DNA from 3 places in the Anaerotignum lactatifermentans genome. Region 3 is predicted to be linked to each of the others. Evidence: a T-box and tRNA genes for the amino acid it is inferred to sense, from the RefSeq annotation. Region 3 holds a T-box; the other regions hold tRNA genes.
What was found. The T-box of region 3 lies ahead of INF29_RS02870 (glycine--tRNA ligase). A T-box ahead of a tRNA ligase gene usually reads a tRNA of that ligase, here a tRNA-Gly.
Positions count from the first base shown of each region.

Region 1: it encodes a tRNA-Gly, which carries the amino acid that the T-box ahead of INF29_RS02870 (glycine--tRNA ligase) is inferred to sense. The anticodon was not compared.
Region 2: it encodes a tRNA-Gly, which carries the amino acid that the T-box ahead of INF29_RS02870 (glycine--tRNA ligase) is inferred to sense. The anticodon was not compared.

Region 1 is NZ_JADCKK010000027.1:23,558-26,827, forward strand. Features, by position in the region: gene INF29_RS08350 (hypothetical protein) at 1-459, opposite strand, end outside; gene INF29_RS08355 (coiled-coil domain-containing protein) at 475-1,395, opposite strand; tRNA gene INF29_RS08360 (tRNA-Gly) at 1,535-1,606, opposite strand; tRNA gene INF29_RS08365 (tRNA-Gly) at 1,648-1,719, opposite strand; tRNA gene INF29_RS08370 (tRNA-Gly) at 1,772-1,843, opposite strand; tRNA gene INF29_RS08375 (tRNA-Phe) at 1,850-1,922, opposite strand; tRNA gene INF29_RS08380 (tRNA-Leu) at 1,952-2,035, opposite strand; gene INF29_RS08385 (hypothetical protein) at 2,201-2,767, opposite strand; gene INF29_RS08390 (permease prefix domain 1-containing protein) at 2,764-3,270, opposite strand, start outside.
Region 2 is NZ_JADCKK010000025.1:24,952-28,221, forward strand. Features, by position in the region: gene INF29_RS07965 (S-layer homology domain-containing protein) at 1-713, opposite strand, end outside; tRNA gene INF29_RS07970 (tRNA-Leu) at 1,006-1,085, opposite strand; tRNA gene INF29_RS07975 (tRNA-Arg) at 1,167-1,240, opposite strand; tRNA gene INF29_RS07980 (tRNA-Gly) at 1,248-1,318, opposite strand; tRNA gene INF29_RS07985 (tRNA-Arg) at 1,323-1,396, opposite strand; gene INF29_RS07990 (metallophosphoesterase family protein) at 1,525-2,040, opposite strand; gene INF29_RS07995 (XTP/dITP diphosphatase) at 2,044-2,637, opposite strand; gene rph (ribonuclease PH) at 2,654-3,270, opposite strand, start outside.
Region 3 is NZ_JADCKK010000007.1:4,112-7,381, forward strand. Features, by position in the region: gene INF29_RS02865 (DUF1129 domain-containing protein) at 1-33, shown strand, start outside; gene INF29_RS02870 (glycine--tRNA ligase) at 132-1,520, opposite strand; T-box leader at 1,599-1,787, opposite strand; gene recO (DNA repair protein RecO) at 1,848-2,618, opposite strand; gene INF29_RS02880 (hypothetical protein) at 2,949-3,098, opposite strand; gene era (GTPase Era) at 3,184-3,270, opposite strand, start outside.

The DNA.
Region 1 (3,270 bases), on a different contig from region 3:
TTTATCCTCAGCTTCCAGCGCTCCAATTTCTTTTTGCAGCTGCAAAAAGCCGGTATCCTGCCCCATGGCTTCCAGTTCTGCGGCTCGTTCTTCCAGGGCTTTCTGATACTTGATTTCACATCCCTGCAAACGAAAAAGCTCGTCCCTGTTTTTTCGGATTTCTTCTTCCAGTTTTTGAAAGGCACTGTCGGCGGCTTCCTTTTGCAGCAAAGCCTCTTGGGCTTCCTGACGCTCTTTTTCCAGCTGTTCTTCTTTCCTGCCAGAAAGGGCAGAAAAAATCCCTGCCAGACTGATGCCTTCCAGCTTATCCACATCTTTTTGTTCTTCTTGCCAACGCTGTGTGGCAGCGTCCAATTCCTGTTTCAATTTCCGCCGCTGTTCACAGAGTGCCTCCTGTTTCCGTTCCAAAGCTGCTTTGCGATGTACCTGCTGTTGTAATTCCTGCCAATACTGTACCATACGCATCCCCCATTCTTACAACTGTGCCACCTGATTTTCCCACTGCTTCTGCAAAGTCGTCTGTTTTTGCCGAATACTCCGCAGCTCTTCCAGAATCCCTCGTTCTTTTTCCTCCAGCGCACCACTGAAGTTGTGCAGACGAGCAAGAGCCATTTCGATTTCATCCTGCACAGACCAATCGATGAGGATATTATCCAGAAAAATATCCCAGCCGCGCTGTCTTCTGGCTTCCTGCAAATGATCCTGGGCTGCCAAAAGCTGCTTGTCCTCCACAACTCTGGCACGTTTGACAGCTTCCTGTAAGCCTGCCATTGCCTCTTTGGCTTTCTGTACCCGTTCCTGTTTCAAATAAGAACTGAGCAGACTGCCTCTGCCTGCATCCCAACGACCATACCCTGCGGCATCCTCCAAAATACCAAGTACATTCCGTACTTCCCAGCGCACGTCTGCAATTCGGTTTCTTTTTTCCAGCAAAGCCTGTTCCTGTTCTTCCAGACTGTGAATCTGTGCCTGCAAAGCCTTCATGCCGCTGTCTGTGCCTGCTGCCTCCAATTCCTCTGCCCGCTGGATGATATAATCTTCATAACGGGTTTGACTGCCGCTCAATTGGCCGATGCGTTGATCCAGCTGCCGCAGAGTATCCTCCATTTGCGCAATTTCCTGCTGTACCTTCTGATATTTTACCTCCACCTGAGCAGCTTCTGCCTGTTCCTGTGCCAGCGTTTCTTCATATTTGCCTGTGGCTTTCGTAAAGAGGTTCCGCACGCCTCCCTGTTCCATCCGTGCCACATCTTCCAGTTCTTTCTGCCGCAGCACCGCCAGTTCCCTTTCATAGCTGCAAAGGCTTCTATATTCCACTTCCAGACTGTCCCGCTTCCGGCGCAAAGTCTGTTCTTCTTCCATTTCCGCCTGCAATGCTTGCAGCCGTTCATCCATACCAGACACCCCCTTCTGACAAAAACTATTTTTTCCATCATATCATAAAAGCACATAAAAAACTGCGCCATTGCACCAGAAAATTCTTACGAATATTTTAAAACAAAAAAAAGAGCATCCAAAAGATACTCTCTGAAACAGCGCGAGACGAGATTCGAACTCGCGACCCTCGCCTTGGCAAGGCGATGCTCTACCACTGAGCCACTCGCGCATAAGATATCAAATTTTTTTCAGAAAGCAGGATACGTAGAAAGCGCGAGACGAGATTCGAACTCGCGACCCTCGCCTTGGCAAGGCGATGCTCTACCACTGAGCCACTCGCGCATAAAGTATCCATGCTTCCTATGAAATTGCTTCTGTGCCTGATAACACAAAAAGCGCGAGACGAGATTCGAACTCGCGACCCTCGCCTTGGCAAGGCGATGCTCTACCACTGAGCCACTCGCGCATAAAGTGCCCAGAACCGGAATCGAACCAGTGACACGAGGATTTTCAGTCCTCTGCTCTACCAACTGAGCTATCTGGGCATATACAGATTTCTACCATCAAAAGGAAGTGCCCGAGACCGGGATCGAACCGGTACGAGTGTTACCTCGCAGGATTTTAAGTCCTGTGCGTCTGCCAATTCCGCCACTCGGGCTTATCCTGTCGTCGTTTGACGGCTTGTTAATAATACCAAAAGAAAAAGACTTTGTCAACGGTTTTTCCTAAATTTTTTTTGAAGAAGTTTTTCTCACCTCAAATCATAGCCAAAAAAGCTGTAATTTCCGGCAAAAAAGGGGAATCTGCCTTTTTCATTCCCCTCTTACCATGTATACTCTGCCAAAACGTTACCCTGCGCATCTGTCCCGATCATAGATGATACACCATACTGATTTTTCTGATATTCTTCCAGTATATGATTTCCATAAAAATAGCCATCCTCCCGCACCGGCAGCGTTCCCTCATAGTACACTTCGTTGTTTTCCAGTCTGCTCAAGGTATACTGTACTTGTGTCACACCATCTACCTGACAGATACCATAGAGTACGTCCATATCACTCTGATACTCTCCCCAAAGGGGCGGCAAACGCAGTCTGTCATCCTCTGGAAAAACATAATGTCCGCCGCTTCTGCTGCCCCAGAAAATCCCCATGTGGCGTTCCATGACACAATAATTCAGATTCTGTCCCCATTTTCCCAGTATGAAATATGTACCTTCAGCGCCTTCCCCTTCCAATAGGATTTCCTCTGACGGTCCAACATGTTGATACTTTTCCTCAGCGGCAAAATATTGATGGGGTGTCAGCCTAAAATCAAATAATTTCATATACCCACCCATGCAAATTGCCATCAGCAGCAAATACAGCAGAATTTGTTTTCTTCGCTTCATTTACCTTCCTCCTTTTGGGGCAGGGGAATTTTCATGTCAAATTGACGTCCTTCCCTATCATAAATAAAATGGCACTCTTTTGCGTCAGCTGGAAAATCTGGATAAGTTATGCTGCCCGCTTCGTAATAAATTCCGCTAACTGCAATCTGTGTATTACGGGGGCGAAATTGGCTGGTATAATTTTCTCCGTCTGTCAGATAGCAGTCATAAAAGTCAAAGGTTCCAGTCAATGCTGTAGAAAACAGTTCCTGATAGGTAATGTACTTTAATTCCATATCGCCATTTTGATAATACCGGAGTTCTTCCACGCCCACGACCATATCATCTACTTTTACCTGTCGATTCACTTCCACGGTATAGACCAGATTCTCCGGTGTTTCTTCATATAGTTCCGTAAAAAACCGATCCACAGCCCCATATCCCGTACCAATGGCACGGCATCCGCCTACAGAAATCACAGGCAATCCAAAGGCAATAAATATCAGTATAAACAGCCTGCGTAC
Region 2 (3,270 bases), on a different contig from region 3:
GCATAGTAAGCATTGGGGTCTACATCGGAAAAAGTCAATGTGCTGTCCACCGGTTCCCAAGAGCCTGCCGCACGCCACATAAAAGAAATGATCTGGGCTCTGGTACAAGTGTCATTGGGAGAAAATGTGGTAGCACTGGTGCCACTGGTGATACCGTTTTCCACTGCCCATGCAACTGCGTCCGCATAGTAAGCATCAGCAGGAACGTCAGTGAATGCTGGCGCCGGTTCAGGCACCACAGTAGGTTCTGTGGTTTCGCCGCTTTCCACAGAAACGACGGAATAACCCATGCCAGTGAGTTTATCTGCGTAATTTTGTGTGATGAAAACAAATTCATCTACGGTATTTCCCTGACTGTCATAAACCGTATAGGTATATTTGCCGTCTGCCCGCAAAGGCTCATTGAGCAAAGGCTGGTCATAACCCGGGTCACCGGAGCCAGCAGGGAAGTCCAGCATCGCCATGCCTACGGAATACGTGCCACCTTCCGGCAAAGAGATGGACAATGTGGCATCATCAGCCATGAGATACGCCGTTTCATCAATGGGAACTGCGGGATTGCCGGGCATTTCCGGCATCTCACCTGTAATATGCACAAAATCCAATGGTTCCTGAGACAGCTGGATATACTCTGCCGCCAGAGCGGAAACGGACATGGTCAAAACCATTGCCCCGGCAGTGATGACAGAAACAGCTTTTTGCAGCATTTTCATAAAAACCCCTCCTTCTGCTCGTCACAGATGTGATAGTGAAGCATCTGACAGCCATGCTCTGACCGACAAATGCCGAATCCATTCCCATACAAAACAAAGACCATAGACTTTTCCAATCAAAAAACGCCCCTGTCAAAATTCCCCTGGAAACGGATTCCTTTTTTCAACTGTATCATACTTTCTTTGGGTTCTACAAAGACTTTTTTACTGCACTGCATAACATTGTGAAAATTCACGGCAGTTGTAATACAACAACAAAAAAAGACGACATGCTTTCATGCCGTCTTTTCTCTGCGGATAACAGGACTTGAACCTGCACGGTTGCCCGCTGGAACCTAAATCCAGTGCGTCTGCCAATTCCGCCATATCCGCATAACGATATTATTGTACCGATTCTGTTTGGGTCTGTCAAGAACGAAAAAAGAGCAAAAGCAGTGCTTTTGCTCTTTTCAGTGAACCAGGAGGGATTCGAACCCCCGACCCACGGCTTAGAAGGCCGTTGCTCTATCCAGCTGAGCTACTGATTCATACCGAAGCGGGTGATGAGAATCGAACTCACGTGTTCAGCTTGGAAGGCTGACATTCTACCATTGAACTACACCCGCATACTGAACCAGGAGGGATTCGAACCCCCGACCCACGGCTTAGAAGGCCGTTGCTCTATCCAGCTGAGCTACTGATTCATTCGTAATTCGGCAAGAGATATTATGCCATAAAAAATAAGCGTCGTCAAGGCTTTTTTCTGAAAAATCAGGAAAAAACTGTTTTTTACACAATACAGCCCCGAAACCATCCTTCGGGGCTGCAAAAATCATCCTTTACATCTGCAAAAAGGCATATCTCTGTGATATTCCATAATGGCGCCTTCCATTCTGCCGTTTTCCTCAATGGTGAGGATGCCAAATGTGGGAGGCGTGCCGCCGCGGGGCATGGAAATACTGCCGGGATTGAACAGCATCACCCGTCCTCTGTCATCGTAAACAGGACGATGGGTATGTCCAAAGAGCACCACATCTGCCCCCTGTTCCTCTGCCCAGTAGGAAATGCTGTCATAATTCCAGTATACCCGCTGTTTATGCCCATGGACAAGGAGCAGTTTTTTTCCGCCTGCGAATACCATCTTCTTATCGGGCGTATCCCAGGAATAATCGTTGTTGCCCAGCACATAATGGAACGGGAGAGATGGAAATTCCTTTTTCAGCTCCATGGCGTCTGTATCATGGTCCCCCAGATGCAGCACCATATCCATCTGCCCGCCAATGCGCCGCAGCACCTCTCTGGCATTGTCCAGATAATTATGGGTATCGCTGAAAACCAGTATCTTCATGGTTTACAGCTCCTTTTTCAGCAGTTCTTTCATCTTCCGCAGGGCTTTGCCTCTGTGGCTGATGGCGTTCTTTTCCTCAGAAGAAAGTTCTGCCATATATTTTTTCAGTTCAGGCACATAGAAAATAGGGTCATAGCCGAAGCCGTTTTCTCCGGTGGGTTCCCAGCCAATGATGCCTTCTACGGTGTCCAGACTTACCAGACGTCTGCCGTCAGGGAAAGCCGCTACGATGCAGCTAACAAAACGGGCAGTTCTGTCTTTTTCTTCCACATCTTTCAGTTTTTCCAGAATGACTTTGAATTTTTCGGGATAAGGGGTATCTTCTCCCAGGAAACGTGCGGAATAAATGCCGGGAGCTTTATCCAGATAGTCGATTTCCAGACCGGAATCGTCTGCCAGTGTGATTTTGCCGGAGATTTCCATAACCTGTACAGCCTTTTTCATGGAATTTTCTTCAAAAGTCTTGCCGTCTTCCACCACATCGATGGTAATGCCAGCTTCTTCCATAGACACTACGTTTACGTTCATATCCGCAAGGATTTCGTTGATTTCCCGAATTTTCCCCTTGTTTTTTGTTGCAAAAATAATGGTTTCCATCTCTTTCCTCCTTTATTTACAGTTCCAGACCATCCAGCGCCTTTTTCTGTAATGCCTGCAATTCGCGATTGCCTTTTTCACCCAGTGCCAGCAGCTGGTGCAGCTGTTCCTGAGAAAATGTGCCATGCTCGCCTGTGCCCTGCAATTCTACAAAACCGCCTGCGTCGTTCACAACGATATTCATATCCACTTCTGCTGCGGAGTCTTCCACGTAACACAAATCCAGCATAGGTTCGCCGTCTACAATACCTACGCTGATGGCGGAAATATAGTGGCGCAGAGGTGTTTTTTCCAGAACGCCTTCTTCCACCAATCTCTGACACGCCATAGCAAGGGCAACGAAACCGCCTGTGATGGAAGCGGTACGAGTGCCGCCGTCTGCCTGAATGACATCACAGTCTACAGTGATGCTTCTTTCGCCCAGCGCTTCCAAATCCACTGCCGCACGGAGCGCGCGACCAATGAGTCGCTGGATTTCTGTTGCACGGGGATTCAGTTTCAGTTTGTTGATGTCACGTTTGTTCCGGCTGGCTGTTGCACGGGGCAGCATAGCATATTCTGCTGTTACCCAGCCGCTGCCGCTTTCCCGCAGGAAAGGGGGTACGTTTTCTTCTACCGTTGCGTTACAAATGA
Region 3 (3,270 bases):
TGCTACGGACTGCTGAACCATTTTCTGGACTGATTTACAAACAAAGAAAGCACGAAACCTTCTATTATATATAGAAAGATTTCGTGCTTTTTCATTGCCGATTTTCAAATATTGCCGATTTTCATGGAAGATTAGAATTCCATTTTTTCTTTCAGGTAAGGAATCAGGTCTGCGATAGGCATTCTTACCTGTTCCATCGTATCTCTGTCACGAACGGTTACGCTCTGATCTTCTTCGGATTCAAAGTCGTATGTGATGCAGAAAGGTGTACCGATTTCATCCTGTCTTCTGTAACGTTTACCGATGGAGCCGGTTTCGTCGTATTCGCAGTGGAATTCTTTGGACAGCATGTTATAAACTTCGATGGCTTTGTCACCCAGTTTCTTGGACAGAGGCAGTACTGCTGCTTTTACGGGAGCAATTGCGGGATGGAAATGCAGAACAGTTCTTACATCGTTTTCACCCACTTCTTCTTCGTCGTAAGCTTCGCACAGGAATGCCAGTGTCATTCTGTCTGCACCCAGGGAAGGTTCGATGCAGTAAGGGATATATTTTTCGTTCTTTTCCTGATCGTAGTATGTCATATCCTGACCGCTTGTTTCCTGGTGGCATTTCAGGTCGTAGTCTGTTCTGTCTGCAATGCCCCACAGTTCGCCCCAGCCGAAGGGGAACAGGAATTCAATGTCTGTTGTGCCTTTGCTGTAGTGAGACAGTTCTTCAGGAGAGTGGTCACGGAGTCTGATGCTTTCTTCGGACATGTTCAGATCCAGCAGCCACTGTCTGCAGAAGTTTCTCCAGTAGCGGAACCAATCCATATCTTTGCCGGGTTCACAGAAGAATTCCAGTTCCATCTGTTCGAATTCTCTTGTTCTGAATGTGAAGTTACCGGGTGTGATTTCGTTACGGAAGGATTTACCAATCTGACCGATACCGAAAGGCAGTTTCTTTCTGCTTGTTCTCTGTACGTTTTTGAAGTTTACGAAAATACCCTGGGCTGTTTCGGGACGCAGGTAAACCACGTTTTTCGCATCTTCTGTAACACCCTGGAATGTTTTGAACATCAGGTTGAACTGACGAATATCTGTAAAGTTGTGAGCGCCGCAGGAAGGACATGCTACCTGGTGTTCGTCAACGAAAGCTTTCATCTGTTCGTTGCTCCAGCCGTCAACAACTTCTTCAGGCATGTTGTGTGTTTTCATGTGGTCCTCGATGAGTTTGTCTGCACGGAATCTTTCTTTACATTCCTTACAGTCCATCAAAGGATCACTGAAGCCGCCAACGTGACCGGAAGCTACCCATGTCTGAGGGTTCATGAGGATCGCGCAGTCAACACCTACGTTGTAAGGGCTTTCCTGAATGAATTTCTTCCACCAAGCTTTCTTTACGTTGTTTTTCAGTTCCACACCGATGGGACCGTAATCCCATGTGTTTGCCAGACCACCGTAAATTTCAGAGCCGGGGTATACAAAACCTCTGTTTTTTGCCAACGCTACGATTTTTTCCATTGTCTTTTCTACCATTTGAAAAACCTCCTTCAAAAATTCCATTAGAAACTTTTTTCGAGGAATAAAAAAAGCCTTTTCATCCCTCGCCGTAAAGCAAGGGACGAAAGGCATCGTGTCTTCCGCGGTTCCACCCTCATTGATTTGCATTGGTTTATGCAAACCCACTCTTGTGAAAAATTGCTGCTCCCAAGTGCCATTCTTCGCTTTGTCCTGCCGGTCTTGCACCAACCGCCGGCTCTCTGAAAGTCCGCCGCAAATACTCCTCTTGTTCGTCACAGCTATGTAATTTGGTATCAATCTAACACGTTTCCAGAAGAATGTCAAGGGGAATTTTGATTTTTTTCAAAAACAAATGTCCGCCGCAAAACGTCTGCTTTTCAAGTCCAATCCCACGTGCATCTGTAAATACTGCCGCATGACCTTGTCCAATTGTTCCAAGGCTTCGGGAGAAAGACGGAACCCGAAAATCTGTTTTCCCTCGTTTTCCAGCACATGAGAAAGAGCCGCTCCCACTGCCGGCAAAAGTAGACTTGCTCCCGGTCTTTTGTGGTTCTGGCAGGTAAATCCTTCCCCGTCGAAATATAGCTGCGCCGGCGTTTCCTCGCACACCATGCAGTCTGCCGATGCCAGCAGACCGGATAGCTGCAAATACTTGATTTCAAAGATACGCCCTGCCAGTTTTGGCTCCAGATGTCCCTTTGCCATACCCTGCAAGGTAAAGAGAAGGAGCTGCACGATTTCATCCTGTTCCATGCCTTCGGGGCATGTTTTCTCCACCAGTTCCGCCAGATACACCGCCTGCGAAAGAACAGCCACGTCATTTCGCAGACCGTAAAAACTCTCAATCAAATCAATCTGCGTCACCGACCAGAAGCCCCGCCCTTCGTAAATGGTAAAATCGCAGTAGGCAAAAAGCTGTGTCCCTGCCAGCAGATGACTTTTGGCATTTTTTGCCCCTCTGGCAGACAGACGCACCTTCCCTACCCCTTTGGCAAGAACGGTGATCTGCTTGCTGCTTTCGCCCCGCTGGGCTTCCCCTATGACGATGCCTCTGATTTTCCCTACGCTCATGGCTCTAACTCCCTTATCCATAAAACCAACGGAGAAAGCCATGGGCTTCCTCCACTCAGGGTGTCGAAAAAGTCGACACCCTGTCGTCAAAATCAGGATTTTGACGAGATTCCTGTATGTATAAACAGTACGTTCCATCGGCATAAAAATGCCTTGAAACGTGCTGTTTTCCTCGTCGGAAGTGAATTCCGACTGCGGATTCCAGTTGGGAAACCCACACCGCAAGAGATGCGGACAGCCATAAATGGCTGGCATTTGCGGAGCAAATGTGTTGACCCTTTGTTTCCCAATCCCTTCCGCGTTCTTGAAAAAATATATCCCTTCGTTTTTCTACAGTTTGAACGGAGAAAGCCATGGGCTTCCTCCGTTATGTCAATAAAATTCTTTATATTTTGAGCTGTCTGTAATACGTCTGCGTCCATTTTCCTGCTCCCGTCTGGTGCTTTCGTGATACCGCAGATAATCGCTGACCTGCCCTGTCTGTGTGAACCGCTGCCATAATGCCGTCTGTTTTTTGTCCATATCCATCGTCCCTTTCCGTTTTTAGAATATGAAAGAGAACCAAAACCATACGGCACAATTCCTGCCAGTTCTTCCAGCGAATTTTTTAAATATTTTTCTTGTCGTAACCGAAGTTTTTCAGCAGGAAATCGCTGTCCCGCCAGTCTTTTTTCACCTTTACCCAAATCTGCAG